Regions from separate parts of the Lysinibacillus sp. NPDC048646 genome, predicted to be linked through region 4. Evidence: riboswitches for the same ligand, from Rfam matches in the RefSeq annotation. Region 4 holds a riboswitch; each other region holds the start of a gene.
The links. A riboswitch is a leader RNA that binds a small molecule or an ion and turns the genes downstream of it on or off. The one in region 4 is predicted to bind thiamine pyrophosphate.

Region 1 (4,483 bases), on a different contig from region 4:
AGCTTTTGACAACTTCGAGCAAAATTTTCATAAGCTTGGCCAGTCAATGCATCTGGACCCTTTTCACGAAATTGAAACATAGTAATGCCAGATTGCAGTGCTTCTTCAAGCACTTCTAAGGGAGAGCGATTTTTAACGTTTGTCGAACCCATAATAAAATAAAGCCTTAAATCATGACAATTCATGAATGGTCACCTCGCAAGAATCTTTGTATTTTTGGTAGGCGAAATGATTCGTCGGACCGTGCCCATTGCCAATAGATAGATCATGTGTAATTGCTAACTGAATAAACTTTTTTGCTTCTACTATAGCTGAATCTATAGGTAATTCTCGCCCTATAAAAGCTGCTAATGCAGCAGAAAATGTGCAACCTGTACCATGAGTGTTTTTTGTTGCTATACGTGTAGTTTGCATGGAAAAAGCACGACCATCTTTAAAAAATACATAGTCAGTCGCAAAATTTTCGTCAGTTAAATGCCCACCTTTAATGACCACACAACGTGTACCTAGTTGTAAAAGTGTTTGAGCAGCCTGCTTTATGGATGCAATATCATCTATTTTTTTTCCTGTTAACACTTCTGCTTCAGGGATATTTGGCGTAATGACTGCTGCTAACGGCAATAAATAACATCGCATTGTCTCAATTGCTTGTTGTTGCAATAAACTTTCGCCCCCTTTAGCAATCATTACTGGATCAATGATAAGTGGTATATCAAAATCAGCCATGATATTGGCGATTGTCTGAATAATTTCAGAGGAAAAAAGCATGCCTGTTTTGAGCGCACTAATCGAAAAATCCTCTAATAGTGCCTGAAATTGTTTTTCAATAAATTTGGTATCAATCGGTAAAACCTCTGACACACCTAGTGTATTTTGTGCAGTTAATGCTGTAATAACGGAAGTGCCAAATACCTTTAATTCTTGAAATGTTTTTAAATCTGCTTGAATACCTGCACCACCACCACTATCTGAGCCCGCAATTGTAGTCACGATATGCATTATTTTTCACCGTCCTTCGAAAGGCGATGTAACTCATTTAAGACAGCTATTTGAAAATCACCAATATTTTGCGTAGAGGAAGCAGCAAATTCAGCTAGTTTTTTATAAGCTAATAAAGTGTTTACTAATTGTTTAAATGGCTCGATTTGTGCAACATATGCTGCGGCACAAATTGCACTTAATAGGCAGCCTGTCCCTGTGACTTCGGTCATCTGATGATGCCCACCAACAACCCAATGCATCTGTTCACCATCGGTTATAAAATCTTTTTCACCGGTCACAATAACGATACAGTCAAAGCGTTGGGCAATTTTCTTTGCTTCATCCTCAATACAAATCGAGCCGTTACCACTGTCGATGCCTTTTTGTTGCCAACTCACATTGGCAATAGCAGCAAGTTCACCAATATTGCAACGAATAACAGCGAATTTTACATGTGTTAATAGCTGGTGAACCGTATTTTTTCGAAAAGTAGTTGCTCCTGCACCAACAGGATCTAAAATTATCGGAATGCCAAGTGTATTGGCCATTTTCCCTGCTCGTAACATAGATTCCTTTGTACGTTCATTAATCGTACCAGTATTTAATAATAGAGCGGAAGCGATTCTGACCATTTCTTCGACTTCATCGACTTCATCGGCCATTACAGGAGAAGCGCCAATTGCCAATAAGCCATTTGCTTGAAAATTTGCCACTACATAGTTTGTTATACAGTGAATAAGTGGCTGTTGTTTACGGATAGTTTGGAAAATCATTTTAAGCCCTCCTTTTTTGGATGGACGTAAGCATGCAAAAAAAGCTCTTTTTCGTGAAGAGAATACACGTAAAAAGAGCTTTTCATCAATAACAAGATGTATTGCTCCCTACGTCAGTATTAACTAACAGGTTCAAAGGGTCAGGTTTTACCTTCTCAACTCAGGATGAGTCCCCCTGCAATCATGATTTTAGTTGACCAAAATGTATCATACTTTTTCTTTGTGTTCAATAGAGATTTCTCATTTTAGTAAAAGCAGTGACTGATGCCATATAGAGAAGTATGATAGTTGTCATGACTTTTCAAAAATAAGGGTTCTTCCATTGAAAATCATGAAAAATGAGTTTTATAATGAGCATAGCAAAGGGGGCATATGCCATGAAAAGACAAGATTTACTCGCACCAGAGTGGTATAACATTGCACAGGAAATTGAAAAGTATGCACAGCATCCAACTAAAAATGCTTTAATTGTTTATAACGAAAACGAAGAAATTCAATACATTACATATGCAAGTTTACTTGAAAAGGCAAATCAGGCAGCACATATATTAACAGCTAAAGGATTAGTCAAAGGAGATGTGCTTTTAGTGATGGTGCCGAGATCAGTTGAGGCATACATTGTTTATATTGCAGCATTAAAGGCGGGCTTAACGATTATTCCAAGCTCTGAGATGTTACGTGCAAAAGATATCGACTATCGAATCACACATGCTGATGCAAAGGCAGTTATTGCCTATGAGCCTTATATTGAGCAATTTGATGAGGTTGAAAATTTGGAAGGTGTACAGCAGTTTGTCATCGGTCATGCACATGAACCATGGCAACCACTGTTAGAACAAATGAAAAATCAACCAACCACGTATACAAGTTCTACGCCAACGAAGAGTACTGATATCGCATTTCTTGCTTATACAAGTGGGACAACAGGTAATCCGAAGGCTGCTGTTCATACACATAGCTGGGGTTACGCACATTTACGGACAACTGCACCAAATTGGTTAGGTGTTCAGGAAAATGATATCGTATGGGCTACTGCAGCACCAGGGTGGCAAAAATGGATATGGAGTCCATTCCTTGCGACCTTAGGAAGCGGCGCGACAGCTTTTGTATACAAGGGAAAATTTAATGCAGCTACTTACTTAACATTACTTGAAAAATTTAAAATCAACGTGCTGTGCTGTACGCCAACTGAGTATCGTTTTATGGCAGCACTTGAAAATTTACATGACTATAATTTGAGTGAAATCCGCCAAGCTGTATCAGCAGGCGAACCGCTGAATAGTGAGGTTATGAAAATATTCTTACAAAACTTTACACTACAGGTACGTGATGGCTATGGACAAACGGAAAATACATTACTTGTCGGAACAATGGTAGGTATGGAGGCGCGTGTTGGCTCCATGGGGAAACCAACACCAGGAAATACCGTAGAAATTATTGACGATTTTGGTACGCTAGTTTCCGAAGGTGTCGTTGGTGATATAGCGGTTCATCGTAAAACACCGGCCTTATTTAAAAAGTATTTTAAAGATCCGGAACGCACAAGTTTACAATTTCGAGGTGATTGGTATATCACTGGTGACCGTGCATATAAAGATAAAGATGGTTATTTTTGGTTTGAGGGGCGCGGTGATGATGTGATTATTTCCTCAGGTTACACGATTGGACCATTCGAGGTTGAAGATGCGTTAATGAAGCATCCAGCGGTGAAAGAAGTTGCAGTGGTAGCGAGTCCAGACGAAGTAAGAGGGAATATTGTAAAGGCATTTGTGGTTTTACATGATGGAAAACTAGGCATTGAATCACTTGTTCAAGAACTTCAAGACCATGTAAAAACGTTAACAGCACCTTACAAATATCCACGTGCGATTGAATTTGTAGAGGAGCTACCAAAAACGGCTTCGGGTAAAATTCGTCGTGTCGAACTACGTCAACAAGAAAAGGTCCAGTTTACTCAAAAATAATTTCCTAGGAAATAATGTCGAAAATCAAAGTTCATGCCAAATTTATGAACTTTGATTTTTTTTATGTGTAAAGGACATTTTTTATGGGAAACTGTATAAGATAAAACTTTTGCATAATATTGCAAAAAAGTGAAACATTTTAGACATTGGGACGTATAACGTCTTGAGGAGGCGGAAAGACATGAATGTTAAAAGGTGGGTAGCCTTAATTATTGCAGGTGTATTATTAGTAGTTTCACTAGGTATTAACACCGTATTTGCAATATTTAAATCAGACTTTTTTGGTAGTTTTGACAGTCTGATGGCTGGAAATAACTTGGAAGTATTTGAAACGGTGATTGAAGGAGAAGATTATAATAAACGGATCGCGTATTTAAAAGTGGATGGTACGATCCAAGATATTGGCTCTAGTTCATTATGGCAGCCAGTGGCATATGATCACCAGTTTTTTTTAGAGCAATTAGACAATATTTTATATGATGAAACAGTACAGGCGGTTGTTTTAAGTGTGAATTCACCAGGTGGTGGTGTAAAAGAATCAGCAGAGATCTATAAAAAGCTTTTAGAAATTAAAGAAGAGCGCCAAATTCCAATTTATGTATCAATGGACTCAATGGCAGCTTCAGGCGGTTATTATATTGCCGCACCTGCAGATAAAATTTTCGCTCATCGCGATACGATAACAGGCTCTATTGGTGTCATTATGCAGTCAATCAATTACCAAGAGCTAGCTGAAAAAGTAGGCGTGAAATTTCAGACATTTAA
Region 2 (4,483 bases), on a different contig from region 4:
TAGAATAGGTCCGCGACAAGGTGAATGTATTTTTACAAGATTCTAAGTCTGTACTAACAGCAATCACATGCTTAGCTTCTTCCAGTAATAACGGAATTTCATGTTCCTGATACTGATCTAAATGAATATGCGCATCAATCAACATAAGCATCGTCCTTTTCTTCTTTTAAATAGTTAAATAGCTGTTGTTTTAACGCATGAAAACTTTCTGTATGTCGAATCTCCCCTGAACGGGGTCTAGCAAATGGCACGATAATTTCTTTTTTGATAGTCGCTGGGCGCTTCGTTAAAACGACTATACGATCTGCTAAAAATAGCGCCTCTTCGATATTATGCGTGACAAACAAAATCGACTTACGATGTTTCTCCCATATGGATAACAGCCATGCCTGCATTTCCAGTCTCGTAAACTCATCAAGTGCTGAGAATGGCTCATCTAAGCATAAAATAGGTTTATCACTAACGATTGCCCGAATAAATGATACACGCTGCTGCATGCCTCCAGAGAGCGCATTGGGATAGGCATTTTCAAATGATGCGAGCCCTACCTTTTCAAGCCATGCCCTTGCTTGCTCGATATTTGGTTTTTGCTGTAGTTCCTCAACAATCGTGACATTCTCTAAGATTGTACGCCAAGGAAGTAAACATGGTTGCTGTGGCATATAGCCGATGATCCCTCTTTTTAGCTGAATGTCTTCGCCGTTTAACAAGATAGCTCCCTCGTCTAAGGCGGAAATACCTCCAATCAATTGAAATAGTGTGCTTTTTCCACTACCAGATGGGCCGATAATTGCAACAAATTCTCCTGCCTTTACTTCAAAGGATAGATTTTTGATCACTTGCAGCGAGCCAAAGGATTTATCAATGTTTTGAATGTTCAGCATGTAGTCCTCTCCCTTTTACGACAAGCTTTTCGATGATACGTATAACACTAAATAACAATAAGCTTAATAAAATGATGGCAAAAATGGCCACAAAAACACGGTCCGTCCGAAATGAGGATTGTGCAAGTGTCATATAGACGCCGATGCCCTTTTTAGCACCTAACCACTCTGCAATCACGGCACCCATAACACTATACGTCGCTGCAATCTTTATACCTGAAAAAATAGAAGGATAGGCATATGGCCATTCAAGTTTCCAAAATGTTTGCGCTTTCGTTGCACCGACCATCTCAAAATAATGTTTTAATTCAGATGAAGTTTGACGAAAACCGTCCATAGCTGCAATCACAATGGGAAAGAAGCAAACCAGACAAATAATAATCAGTTTAGGTAATAAACCAAAGCCAAACCAGATAATTAACAGTGGTGCTAGTACAAGCACAGGTACGTTTTGCGACACAATTAGAATCGGATACAATAATTCTCGAATCATAGCCGAACGATGTAACAATACAGCAACACTTAACCCAAACATTATCCCAATAGCAAGACCCAAAAGTGCCAACTGTACACTGGCAAAGACATGTGGTAAAAATGCTTTATAGGATTGAATAGCTTCTATTACAATAGCACTCGGTGCTGGTAATAGCCATTGGGGGATTTGTGCGAATTGAACAATTAGTTCCCATACGAATAAGAGGAAGACGATAAAAATAATCGTCCTCCCTTTCTTTATGACCTGTCTCATCCTCGATATTTCTCCGTTAACGTCCCCATCGTAATACCTGTTGGTTGATATAAAATTTTCACTTGGGTTATGACGTTTATAGCACCAAGCGCAATCATCTTTTTATTCATGTCTTCTATAATTTGTAGCAAACTAGATAGCTCGCCTTCCATTGTCGTTTCCAGTGGATGTACCTCATATTTCACTCCAGAAGCATCAATCACAGCAATAGCCGCGTCAACAAAAGGAATAACGTCCTCATATTTTTCAGTTTTCGGTATGATTTGAACACTTATTAATGAATTTGCCATTTACTTTGCCTCCTTAGCAGGTAAAAAATCGTTGGTAAATGCCTTTTCTGGATTGAATTCACCTTCTAAAACTTTATTACTGGTCATCCAATCAGCGTAATTTTTCCATACTGCTAATTTTTGTTCGCCCCATTGTGTGGCATCATCCTGATACTTGTCAGCTAGCCATTCCTGACTTTTATGTACAAGTTCTTTATCTAAATCAGGTGCCGCTTCTAGTAGAATGTCAGCCGCTTCTTTCGGTTGATTGATGGCATATTCATAGCCCTTTGCAACTGCCGCAACAAATGCTTTAACAGTATCAGGATTCTCTGAAATCATTTTTTCATTTGTTGCAAGTACGGGTGTATAGTAGTCAAGCTGTTCACTATAGTCTGTTAAATACATCATGTTTAGTTTTTCCCCACGTAATTCAGCTTCGATACCTGTCCATGCATAGTATATCCATGCAAAATCAATATCTTTCTGCATCATTGTGAAGAAATCTAAATCACCGGCATTCACAATATCCAACTGATTGACATCTGCATTCTCTGTTTGCATTAATGATTGCAGTACAGCCTGTTCAAGTGGAGCACCCCAACCGCCATATGTTTTTCCTTCAAAATCCTTCGGTGATGTTATACCATTTGCTGCAAGAGACGCAAAACCAGATGTATTATGCTGAATAACGGCTGCAATAGATACTAACGGTACATCCTGCACACGTGCCTGTGTAATTGACTCTTGGTAGCTGACACCAAACTCAGCCTTACCAGATGCCACAAGCTGATCGGCTCCTGCATCGCCAGGTAATAGAATGTCTACATCTAAACCCTGTTCCTCAAAATAGCCAAGCTTATTCGCCGCATAAAGCCCTGTGTGATTTGTATTGGGTGTCCAGTCCAGTACGACTGATACTTTTTTTAATGAATTCGACTCTTTTTTGTCCTCTTTGTCGCTACAGCCGACTAATGTTAAAAGCGCTGCAACAAGGATGAATAACCATTTCTTCATGCTGAATCCTCCCAGTAAGTAATATGAAAGTGTTCATGTTTGAATGTTTTAACCATCCGAAAAAGGTATCGCTCGTTTTCACTTGAAAAGAGCTATGCATTTCGAAAGAAAGTAAGTGCGTGTACCAACACGTTCATCCGTGGTAATGAGTCAACTCAGAGGTGTGCTACATTACCAAGACATAAAAAAACGCCCAGGAGTCATCCCAGACGTTTGAAATCGGTATCAAAAAATAACGTACTCTTTTTGAATAGATGTTCCCTACGCTGGTACGAGCCAAATCAGGTTCAAAGGGTCAGCGTCTTAACGGACACAATCTCAGCTGGCAACTACCAGCCCCCCTACATTCTTAACATATGAACTTTTCGAGGACTATTATACCCATATCTCTATGAAAATGACAAGGCTCTATTTACATACGTAGCGAATAGATAACAATGAAATCAAAAAAAGCCCAGTTCTCGGTAAGAACATGGGCCACATTGTTTATCTCGTATTATTTTTCATTTTTAGCCTTTAAAACATGTGCAATCGCACCGTCAGTAGCTATATCCACTTTAAAGGAGCCGTTCGAATGACGATCAGAACGGGTTAACCCTTTCACATCAATCACTTCTTGAACACCCTTTACAGTTTCCACAACAATTTTTTCATCATCAGTCGCTCGAATAACTGAGACGATACGATGAGGATGTGCTTTTAACTCTGTTAATACTTTTAGACCTCGTTTTGCACGGCTTGCCATTTCTACCTCAGCGACATTCATTTTCTTCGCTGCCCCACGCTGTGTCACAATCACAACATATTCTGTGTCACTTGGCTGTAAGATTGTTACACCAACTAATACTTCGCCTTCTTTAAGCGTTATTCCTTTTACCCCTCCAGTTTTCACACCAGTAACAGGCAATTCTTCAATTGGGAAGCGGATCGCATAGGCTGTATCTGTTATTAATAATAATTCCGCGTCGTCTGTAACAATATCCGCAAAAATCATTTCATCGCCAGACTTCACATTCATCGTTTTAATTGGCTTAGAATAACGAGTTACCGCATAATCTGTTAACGGTGATCGCTTAATTTGACCATCTTTAGTCGCTGTTAAAATATAGGTATTAGGCTGTTCAAATGTTTCGAAGCCATAGACCGCAATAATGGATTCATCTTCATTAGTCGGCACAATACTTGAAATATGCTGACCAAGGTCTTTCCAACGAATATCGGGTAATTCATGCACCGGTTGATAAATATAGTTGCCACGATTTGTGAAAAGTAACACATGATGCTGCGTATTTAAATTTCCCTCATACAGTAAATAATCGGAATCCTTCATGGCGAAATCTTGACCATTGGAGGCCGCATGAGAACGTGTTGATGTACGCTTAATATAGCCATCTTTTGTTACTGTCACCACTACTTCTTCACTTGGTACAAGGACGTCTAATGTGATTTTAATTTCTTCAATGTCACGTTCTATTTTTGAACGACGTGGTTCTGTAAAGCGCTTTTTAATATCGAGTAATTCCTGTTTTATGACACGCACTAGCTTTGCTTCACTATTAAGAATA
Region 3 (4,483 bases), on a different contig from region 4:
GAACAGCAAAGCGGGCGGTTGCAGATAATCTTATAATTTTAGAGCAGCAACAAATCGAGCTACAGAATTTAACCCAAAAAATTGAGCAGTATGAAGAACGAGTGAAGCCATTTGCAGACTATTTAGAACAGCTTCCGAAAATCCGTGAACAAGTTACATTATTAACACAGCTCGAGAAATATGAGCGAGCGGTTGCATCAGCAGAGCAGGCTGCTTACACAGCGAAACACTACTATCAAGAAAGTAAGCAAGAATTGCAACAGTTGGAACAACAATGGATTGCGAGTCAGGCAAGTATTTTAGCAGCGCAGCTCACGGAAGGCGATGTTTGCCCTGTATGTGGTAGTACAACGCACCAAATAACACATACTAAGCAATTAGAGTCAATTGATGAAGCACAATTAGAGATATTAAGAGCGAAGTCTCTTACGGATGAGCGCACGTATTTTGAAAAAGAGGCAACATTAAAATCAACCAAGATACATCTGCAAGAGGCAATAGAGCAAGTTCATGTAAATCATATTTCACAGGCAAATCAAGCAGAACTAAATTCTTCTTTACGATATATTGAGGAGCAGGTCACGCTGTTAAAAGTGGTTAATGAGCAATTAGCTGTTTCACGAACGAAGCAAAAGAGTCAGCGTGAAAGAACAGAACAGCTACGAGTGAAACAAGCACAGCTAGAGCAATATTTAGCTGAACAGCTGAAGGAGGAAACAAAACAACAGGCAATTGTGGAAGAGCAACAAAAGCACATTCCTGAAAACCTCCAAACATTACAGGCATTAAAGCAGGCTATTGCTGATATGGGGGCGCGAAAAAAAGCGTTACAAACAGCTTGGCAGGCTAGTCAGCAAAATTTACAATCTGCAAAAGAAGCGGCAAGTAATGCGGTAATGGCTGAGGAACTAGCAAAAAAAGCATATGAAGAGATTCAAGTGAGTCTAAACGAAAAACGTGAGCAATTTTCGATAAGTATGAAAGAGGCAGGTTTTGAAAGTTATCAGGCGTATGATGCGGCAAAGCGTAGCATGATGCAAGTGGAAACTTTGCGTAAAGCTTGTAGCGATTTTGCTTTGCAGCTACACACGTTACAAATACAAATTGCCGAAGGAGCTAAGCAACTTAAAGGGAAAGAGAAGAAGGACTTAGCTCTATTAGAAGAATCGCTCGTAAAGTTACGTGAGACGTACGAGGAAGCATTTAATACATGGCAACGGACAAAAGGTTTTGCACAGGCTTGTGGTGACTTTATCGTAAAAGTAAAAGACACGGCTGAAGAACTACAATTGCTTGAGAAGGAAGCGGGGCGTGTCAAGGAGCTCCATTCACTATTGAATGGGCAGAATGTGAAAAAGCTATCTTTTGAGCGATATATTCAAATAAACTATTTAGATAAAATTACAGCCGCAGCAAATGTTCGTCTGTACCATTTATCTAATGGACAATTTGAGCTACGACGCTCAGATCGATTAGAGAAGCACGCTAAACAAAGTGGGCTTGGCCTTGATGTATATGATGCCTATACCGATCAAATTCGTGATGTCAAAACATTATCGGGTGGAGAGAAATTTAACGCTTCTTTAAGTCTTGCGCTTGGTATGGCAGATGTCATTCAAAGCTTTCAAGGAAATATTCGAATCGATACAATGTTTATTGACGAAGGTTTTGGCTCGCTTGATGAGGAAGCATTGAATAAAGCAATTGACACACTTATTGATCTTCAAGAATCGGGTCGTATGATTGGCGTTATTTCCCATGTTGCAGAACTAAAGGCTTCAATGCCTGCTGTTTTACATGTTGAAAAAACCTTGAGTGGACATAGCAAAACACGCTTTGAAGTGAAATAGAGAGAAGGCGTATTCCTTTCATGCAAGGTTACGCCTTCTCTTTATTTTCTACGGGTAGTTGGATTAGGAGTTGTTCCTTTTTTTGCGGCAACTACTTTTTTGACGATTGGAATCACAATAGGCGCTAATTTGACAGCAGTTTTTACGACCTTAGATACTTTCATGAAATATCAGCTCCCTTATACGATTATTTCTACCTGTTTGTCCCACACTAACGAGAGAGAAGATGACCATCTAAAGCGTGAATCAAGCTCTCGTACGTGCCCGATTGGTTCAACTAATAATAGTTGGGACAAAGTGAAGCCCCAACTATTAAGTTCACTTTAACACGAGGATGAAACATAAATATTAACGGATAACGCGTACAGCTTGAACGATGTTCCATATGACAATGCCAAGAGATACGAGTAAGTATAGGGCAAACGCAGCAAACCAGATGATAATGAATGTATTGCCATTTGTGTCAGGTTCAAACGTATTCAATGACATAGATGAAAACAGGAAGACGATAAAGAAAATGATACCGAAAAGAAATGGAATTAAGTGTGATATAAGCGCGCGGATTGAATGGCGCTTCACTTCCCCATCTTTTGACACGAAATAAACAATTAACGGCACAATAAAAGGTGCGAAAAATATGCTGAGATAACTAAAGGCAGATAATATTTTTTGGTTCTCCATAGTAATCCCTCCTTATTTAAAATTTACGCATGAAAATCTCAAAAGTTTCAAAAAAATTAATGAGGAAATGGTTGTAATCATAAAAGTGTTTGCGTACAATGAGGATGTTCAAGCAAATTTAAGATGTAACGACCACAAGGGGAGCTGATGATGTCAGCTGAGACTGGGCACGTAATGCCTATACTCTTCGAACCTGTAAGTTAAAGCTTGCGTAGGGATGTGGATAGAAACCGACACTTTTACGATGTGAGGCTCTGTCCTGGCATCGTTTTTTTTATCTTCATTCAGTGTACTGAATGAGGTGAAATGGATGTCAGATGAGTCATAACAGTATAACTGATTTCTATTCCTGCTCTTGTATCCTACATCGGAACAAAGGAGAGAATAATAGTATGGACAGAAAAAGACTATTAATGCTGGTGGAGATTGCGATTTTTGCAGCAGTGGGTCTTGTACTCGATCAAGTTTCTTTTAAAGTATGGGCACAAGGTGGCTCAGTTAGTCTCGTGATGATACCGATTATTTTAATGGCATTTCGCTGGGGTCTCTTTGCAGGGCTGACAACGGGACTACTGATTGGCGTCATGCAAACAATGTTCGGTGCGTATATTGTGCACTGGCTTCAAGGTTTATTGGATTATGGGGTTGCCTTCACGGTAGTTGGTTTAGTGGCGTTTGTGCGTAAGCCTGTACTTGAGGCAGCAGCGAATTTAAACAAAAAGAAAATGGCTATTTATATTGTCATTGGAACTGTATTAGCAGGCTTCTTACGTTATATGGCACATACGATAGCAGGGGCTGTGTTCTTCGCAGAGTATGCTGGCGATCAAAACGCCTGGATTTACTCCATTATTTACAATGGAACGTATATGCTACCAGCAACAATTTTAACAGCTGTTGCAGGAGTTCTTTTATTTACAGCAGCTCCACAATTAATGCAAAGAAAATCTTAAAGTTTACGCCGTCTGTTCCTACAAGGTGCAGGCGGCTTTTCTGAGAGAATTTGCGCGTATTGTTCATCATTGTATGGTTGTTATGATATATTAGAGTGTAGATATTAGATGAAAGGGACGTTAAAAATGATTGTAAAAACGCAAGAAGAGATTGAAGCCTTTAAAAAGATCGGACGTATTTGTGCTGAAATTCGTGAAGCAATGAAGGCTGCTACAAAACCAGGTGTGACAACACTTGAATTAGATGAAATTGCAGGTCGCATGTTTGCGGAAGCAGGAGCTATTTCAGGACCAAAGGGTGAATATGATTTCCCAGGTTACACTTGTATTAGTGTTAATGAAGAAGTAGCGCATGGTATACCAGGGAGCCGTGTTATTCAAGAAGGCGATATTGTTAATATTGATGTGTCAGGTTCACTAAATGGCTATTTTGCTGATACAGGTATTTCGTTCGTAGTCGGAGAAGGTTATGAAGAAAAAGAAAAACTCTGCGTCGTAGCAAAAAGTGCTTTTGATCGTGCGATGACAAAAGTAAAAGCTGGCTCAAAATTAAACCAAATTGGGAAAGCTGTTGAACGTGAAGCATATGCCAACGATTTAACAGTCATCATGAACTTAACGGGTCACGGACTAGGCCGTTCTTTGCATGATGAGCCAAATCACATTTTAAACTATTACGATGCATGGGATTCCACAATTATGAAAGAGGGGATGGTGTTAGCCGTTGAGCCGTTCATCTCAGCAAAAGCAGAGCATATCGTTGAAGCTGGTGATGGTTGGACATTTGTTACACCAGACAAATCATTAGTTGCCCAAATCGAACATTCGATTATTGTAACAAAAGACAAACCAATCATTTTGACATCGTTAGATGAAGAGTAATTTATTTTAGAAGCTATTGATAGAAAAAAATCCTGCTTACCAAGTTATTTTTGGTAGGCGGGATTTTTTTTAATGAATTGTATACCAACCAGGAGCACCCCGCATAAAAACAAGGCA
Region 4 (4,483 bases):
TATGGGATTCTTCATTAAAACGTAAAGTCTTTTTAGTAGACGGTGCACGCGAGGTAATTGGTATGGGCTTAAACAGCCTCGGCTACTCTTTAAACTCTTTGGAAGATAGTGAACTCCGTCAGGCTACTGATAAGCTGATAACGCTTGCGCCAAATGTGAAAGCAATTATTGGCGATGAAATTACGCCACTCATGATTAATAATGAAGCGGCTGTTGCCCTTACTTGGTCTGGTCAAGCAGCGGATATGATGTACGAAAATGAAGAGTTAGACTTTGCTGTACCTGAAGAAGGCTCTAACTTATGGTTTGATAATATGGTTATCCCAAAAACTTCAAAAAATATTGATGGCGCCCATGCTTTTATTAACTTTATGTTGGATGCTGATGCCTCCGCTGCCAATGCCGATTATGTAGGGTATTCTACGCCTAATATTGCAGCGATGGATTTAATGGATGAAGAAGTGGTAACGGATGAACGCTACTACCCTTCCGAAGAACAACGTGACACGTTAGAAGTATATAAAAACCTAGGGCCTGATTATCTAGGCAAATACAATGAATTGTTTTTAGAATTCAAAATGAGTATTCGATAATTTGAAAACCGTTTGCTATAAGCGAACGGTTTTTTCAGTCATTAGGTTGATAGAATCTTACTAGCCTTTATGGTAGACTGTAGTATATTTGAATTGAAAAAGGGGGGCTAATGGATGACCCAGCAGAAGTCGAATAAGGCGGCTTTGTATATTTTAATGTTTAATATGTTTATCGCAATGGGGAGTATTGGTATTATTATTCCTGTTATGCCTGAGTATTTAAAAATATTTGGTGCTGCAGGACAAATTCTTGGCATGCTTATTGCAACGTTCGCCTTGGCACAGTTTGTATTTTCTCCAATTGCTGGGAATCTTTCTGACCAGTATGGGCGAAAAAATCTAATTATTTTTGGCCTCATCGTAACTGGACTTGCACAAATTTCGTTTGGGCTTTCAACGGATATTTGGATGCTCTTTCTCGCGCGTTTTTTTGGAGGTTTAGGTTCTGCCTTCATCGCACCTCCTATTATGGCTTTTGTAGCTGATGTTACAACCTATGAAGAACGAGGCAAGGGGATGGGTATGTTAGGGGCGGCTATGTCTCTTGGCTTTATGATTGGACCTGGTATAGGGGGCTTTTTATCGAAGGTTAGTCTGCACTTCCCATTCTATACGGCTGGTGCTGCAGCTATTATAGCAGCTATTCTCTCATTCTTTCTTTTACCTTCAACAAAACCAAGCACATCTCAAAAGGCGCAAAAACAAGATAATCTTGCGAAACAAATGGTACGTTCCGTCAAAATGCCTTACTTTGTAATGCTTATTATTATGCTTGTATTCTCGTTCGGAATCGCTAATTTCCAAACGACATTATCACTATTTGTTACGGAAAAATTCAATTACACTCCTGGAGATATTGCCATACTATTAGTGGTAGGCGGTGCTTTCGGTGTTGTTGTACAAATGTTCATTATTACACCTCTTTTTAATCGCTACGGTGAGATGAAGGTTGTGTTAGTCAATTTATTTATTGCATCCGTTTCAATCTATTTAATTTTATTTGCATCTGGCTTTGCACTTATTTTACTCGTAGCAACAATTTTCTCAACGGCAACAACTTTGATTCGACCAGCTGTCAACACGCTAATTTCTAAACTTGCTGATACTGAACAAGGCTTTGCCGCTGGTCTTAATAATGCATATATGAGTCTTGGTAATATGATTGGCCCTGCACTAGCAGGTGTATTATTCGATTGGAATATGAATAGCCCTTATATTTTTGGGGCAATTATTTTATTGGCTTGCTTCTTCCTTGCCCTTATCTGGACATTGAAAAAAGCACCACATCTTATGCAACCTGATTTGAAATAGTCTGAATAGTTATTGACTATTTTTAGTAGCATGGTACATTATTAGGTAAAAAGCGCTTTCGCGAAGTGACGAAGCGCATGTGATTGAATGACTAGATGATGAAAGTATTTATACTTTAAAAAATTAAATCGTTTCCAAACCACTAGGGGCGTCTTTCTAAGACTGAGATGTGTATGTATACATGAACCCTTTGAACCTGATCTAGTTCACACTAGCGTAGGGAAGTGACGACACTTGCTTTTTTAATATGTAAATGCAAGGCCGCTTCCTTATGTTGTGAGGAAGCGGTTTTTTGATTATTTTCGATTGAGAGTGCTAGCAGTTATATTCTGTGGTCTATCAGCTATACTCTGCAGTCTATCAGCGATTTCTCTTACCCTATCAGCGATATTCTACAGTCTATCAGCGATTTCTCTTGCCCTATCAGCGATGTTCTGTAATCTATCAGCGATTTCTCTTGCCCTATCAGCGATGTTCTATAAAAGGAGTGAAAAATATGTCGGTTCGAAAATTAACAATCATGGCTTTATTAGTCTCAATTGCTGTAGCAGGCTCTGCCTTTGTCTCGATTCCAACAGGGATTGCGCGAGCCTATCCTGTACAACATGCCATTAATGTCATCGGCGCCATTTTACTAGGTCCAGTACCTACCATCATGGTTGCCCTTGTCACAGCTATTATTCGTATTCTTACAGGAACAGGATCTCTTTTAGCTATTCCAGGTAGTGTCATCGGCGCATTGTGCGCAGCGCTTTTCTATAAATACAGTGGTAAGATTTGGTTAGCAGCTGTTGGTGAAATGCTTGGGACAGGTATCCTTGCATCTCTCGTAGCAGTTCCCTACGCACATTTTTTAATGGGTACATCTGTTGCGGCATTATTTTTCATGCCTGCTTTTTTAACATCAAGTGTTATTGGGGCAATCTTAGGAATTGTCGTTGCCAGCAGTCTACGCAAAACCGTACTTGTCAAAAGTTTTAACATGACACTTTATTAGCTGACTGTACTTGTCTATTGTTTAAACACAAAAACGCAGGGCAAAATGATTTTAAATTTTGCCCTGCGTTTTAAATTTAGCGTATTAAATCGTTAATGTCGTTTCTTCATGCCTTTTAACAGCTGCGCTACGTTTGTATCTTCTACTTGCTCTAGTGTATCCTCTACCATTTTCTCTTGTTGTTTGACTTTTGTTAAGAAACTCCATCCAAAACGACGGATTGTAATATCGATGAAGAATAGTAACATCCCTGCTAAAAGAAGCCAGGTTGCAATATTTTGGCGCTCTGCTCCTTTTTGTGTGAAATCGCGGAAGACTTCCTGCGGTTCCTCTAACACATTGCCACCAGTTTGCTTTGTAAGTTCTTCCACTAGTTTTTCATTTACAGGTCTTAATTCATATTCGGCACTATACGGAACACTTAGACCTGCCTGGTAAATCGCCTGTTCTTCATCGGCAATGCGGAAGAAGATAAGACCTGGTTCTGCTTGTACCGTTGCACGAACTTGCGAGGCAGATATTGTTTCTAGTTGCATCTCTAGCTCTTCACCCGCTTCATTGACAGCGACGATATCTAAAAATGCAGCTTCGTTTGTCGGGTCGGTAATAACAAAAGAGCCATCCGTATCTAGACGTACGTCATAGGCCACATCGTTATAGCTTGGTAGCATTTGCGAAATGATCGTTTGCCAAAACGTGCCCCATTCCTGCCATCTTGCCCAGTCTCCTGTCCATTTTCCTGTGGAGTCCGATGTGAAAGCGAAAGTCTTCCCAAGACCATATTGCCACTGTGCTATCACTGGATCTTCCTTCTCGCTTTGCGCGATTACAGAAGCACCCTGCTTCGCGGTTGTACCTATATAAGCATTCATTTGTGGCACACCATTGGCAAATAACGAATTCCAGCCCGACGCATGATAAATTGCTGGATAAAAAGGATTGTCTTCAATATACGTACGTGAAATCATCGCTGTCTCACGTGATAATATAGAAGGAATCATCTGTTCATCAATAACATCGTAGTAACGTCCACTACCCATTTCACTTAATGATTCCAGTAAATTGCCATCTGCATCTTGCCCAATCGCAACCGTAGATAGTGTAACCCCGTTGTCTTTACCAGTTGCTATTAAATCCTCATAATTCCCTGCTTGTGACTGTCCGTCAGTTAATAAAATAATGTGCTTTCGTTGCAGTTTTAGATCGGCCAAATTTTCATAAGCCTTTTCAAGTGAACTATATATTTCCGTACCGCCACCAGGAGTCACCGATAAAATCGTATCGACTGCTTCTTCCTTATTGCCAAGCGGTCCAGTTTCAATAATTTCCCAAGGACGATCATCAAAGGCGATAAAGCCAAGCGTATCCTCATCACGCAACATTTCAACAGAACGTGCTGCCGCTTCCTTGGCAAGCTCTAACTTAGTGCCATGCATACTTCCCGAACGGTCGAGCACGATAACGAGACCTAAAGATGGCAATTGTTCTTTGCCTTTAATCTCCATTTCAACCGGTAACAATGTTTCGATTGGTGTTTTAAAATAGCCGCCCAAGCCAAAGCTATTTTCACCGCCAACCATTG

Region 1: it holds a riboswitch for thiamine pyrophosphate, as region 4 does, so the genes downstream of both, thiM (hydroxyethylthiazole kinase) here and thiW (energy coupling factor transporter S component ThiW) in region 4, are expected to answer to the same signal.
Region 2: it holds a riboswitch for thiamine pyrophosphate, as region 4 does, so the genes downstream of both, ACQKII_RS20290 (ABC transporter substrate-binding protein) here and thiW (energy coupling factor transporter S component ThiW) in region 4, are expected to answer to the same signal.
Region 3: it holds a riboswitch for thiamine pyrophosphate, as region 4 does, so the genes downstream of both, thiT (energy-coupled thiamine transporter ThiT) here and thiW (energy coupling factor transporter S component ThiW) in region 4, are expected to answer to the same signal.

Annotation. Positions count from the first base shown of each region.
Region 1 is NZ_JBNNLZ010000009.1:32,466-36,948, reverse strand. It holds gene thiE (thiamine phosphate synthase) at 1-185, opposite strand, end outside; gene thiD (bifunctional hydroxymethylpyrimidine kinase/phosphomethylpyrimidine kinase) at 172-999, opposite strand; gene thiM (hydroxyethylthiazole kinase) at 999-1,754, opposite strand; TPP riboswitch at 1,843-1,941, opposite strand; gene mbcS (acyl-CoA synthetase MbcS) at 2,132-3,718, shown strand; gene sppA (signal peptide peptidase SppA) at 3,900-4,483, shown strand, end outside.
Region 2 is NZ_JBNNLZ010000025.1:47,923-52,405, reverse strand. It holds gene ACQKII_RS20310 (TatD family hydrolase) at 1-145, opposite strand, end outside; gene ACQKII_RS20305 (ABC transporter ATP-binding protein) at 135-884, opposite strand; gene ACQKII_RS20300 (ABC transporter permease) at 862-1,632, opposite strand; gene ACQKII_RS20295 (thiamine-binding protein) at 1,629-1,922, opposite strand; gene ACQKII_RS20290 (ABC transporter substrate-binding protein) at 1,923-2,918, opposite strand; TPP riboswitch at 3,160-3,271, opposite strand; gene parC (DNA topoisomerase IV subunit A) at 3,415-4,483, opposite strand, start outside.
Region 3 is NZ_JBNNLZ010000010.1:97,079-101,561, forward strand. It holds gene ACQKII_RS12840 (AAA family ATPase) at 1-1,850, shown strand, start outside; gene ACQKII_RS12845 (hypothetical protein) at 1,892-2,014, opposite strand; gene ACQKII_RS12850 (DUF4870 domain-containing protein) at 2,199-2,531, opposite strand; TPP riboswitch at 2,659-2,766, shown strand; gene thiT (energy-coupled thiamine transporter ThiT) at 2,924-3,484, shown strand; gene map (type I methionyl aminopeptidase) at 3,611-4,366, shown strand; gene ACQKII_RS12865 (hypothetical protein) at 4,411-4,483, opposite strand, start outside.
Region 4 is NZ_JBNNLZ010000001.1:255,548-260,030, forward strand. It holds gene ACQKII_RS01240 (ABC transporter substrate-binding protein) at 1-593, shown strand, start outside; gene ACQKII_RS01245 (MFS transporter) at 708-1,904, shown strand; TPP riboswitch at 2,039-2,144, shown strand; gene thiW (energy coupling factor transporter S component ThiW) at 2,401-2,901, shown strand; gene ACQKII_RS01255 (VWA domain-containing protein) at 2,994-4,483, opposite strand, start outside.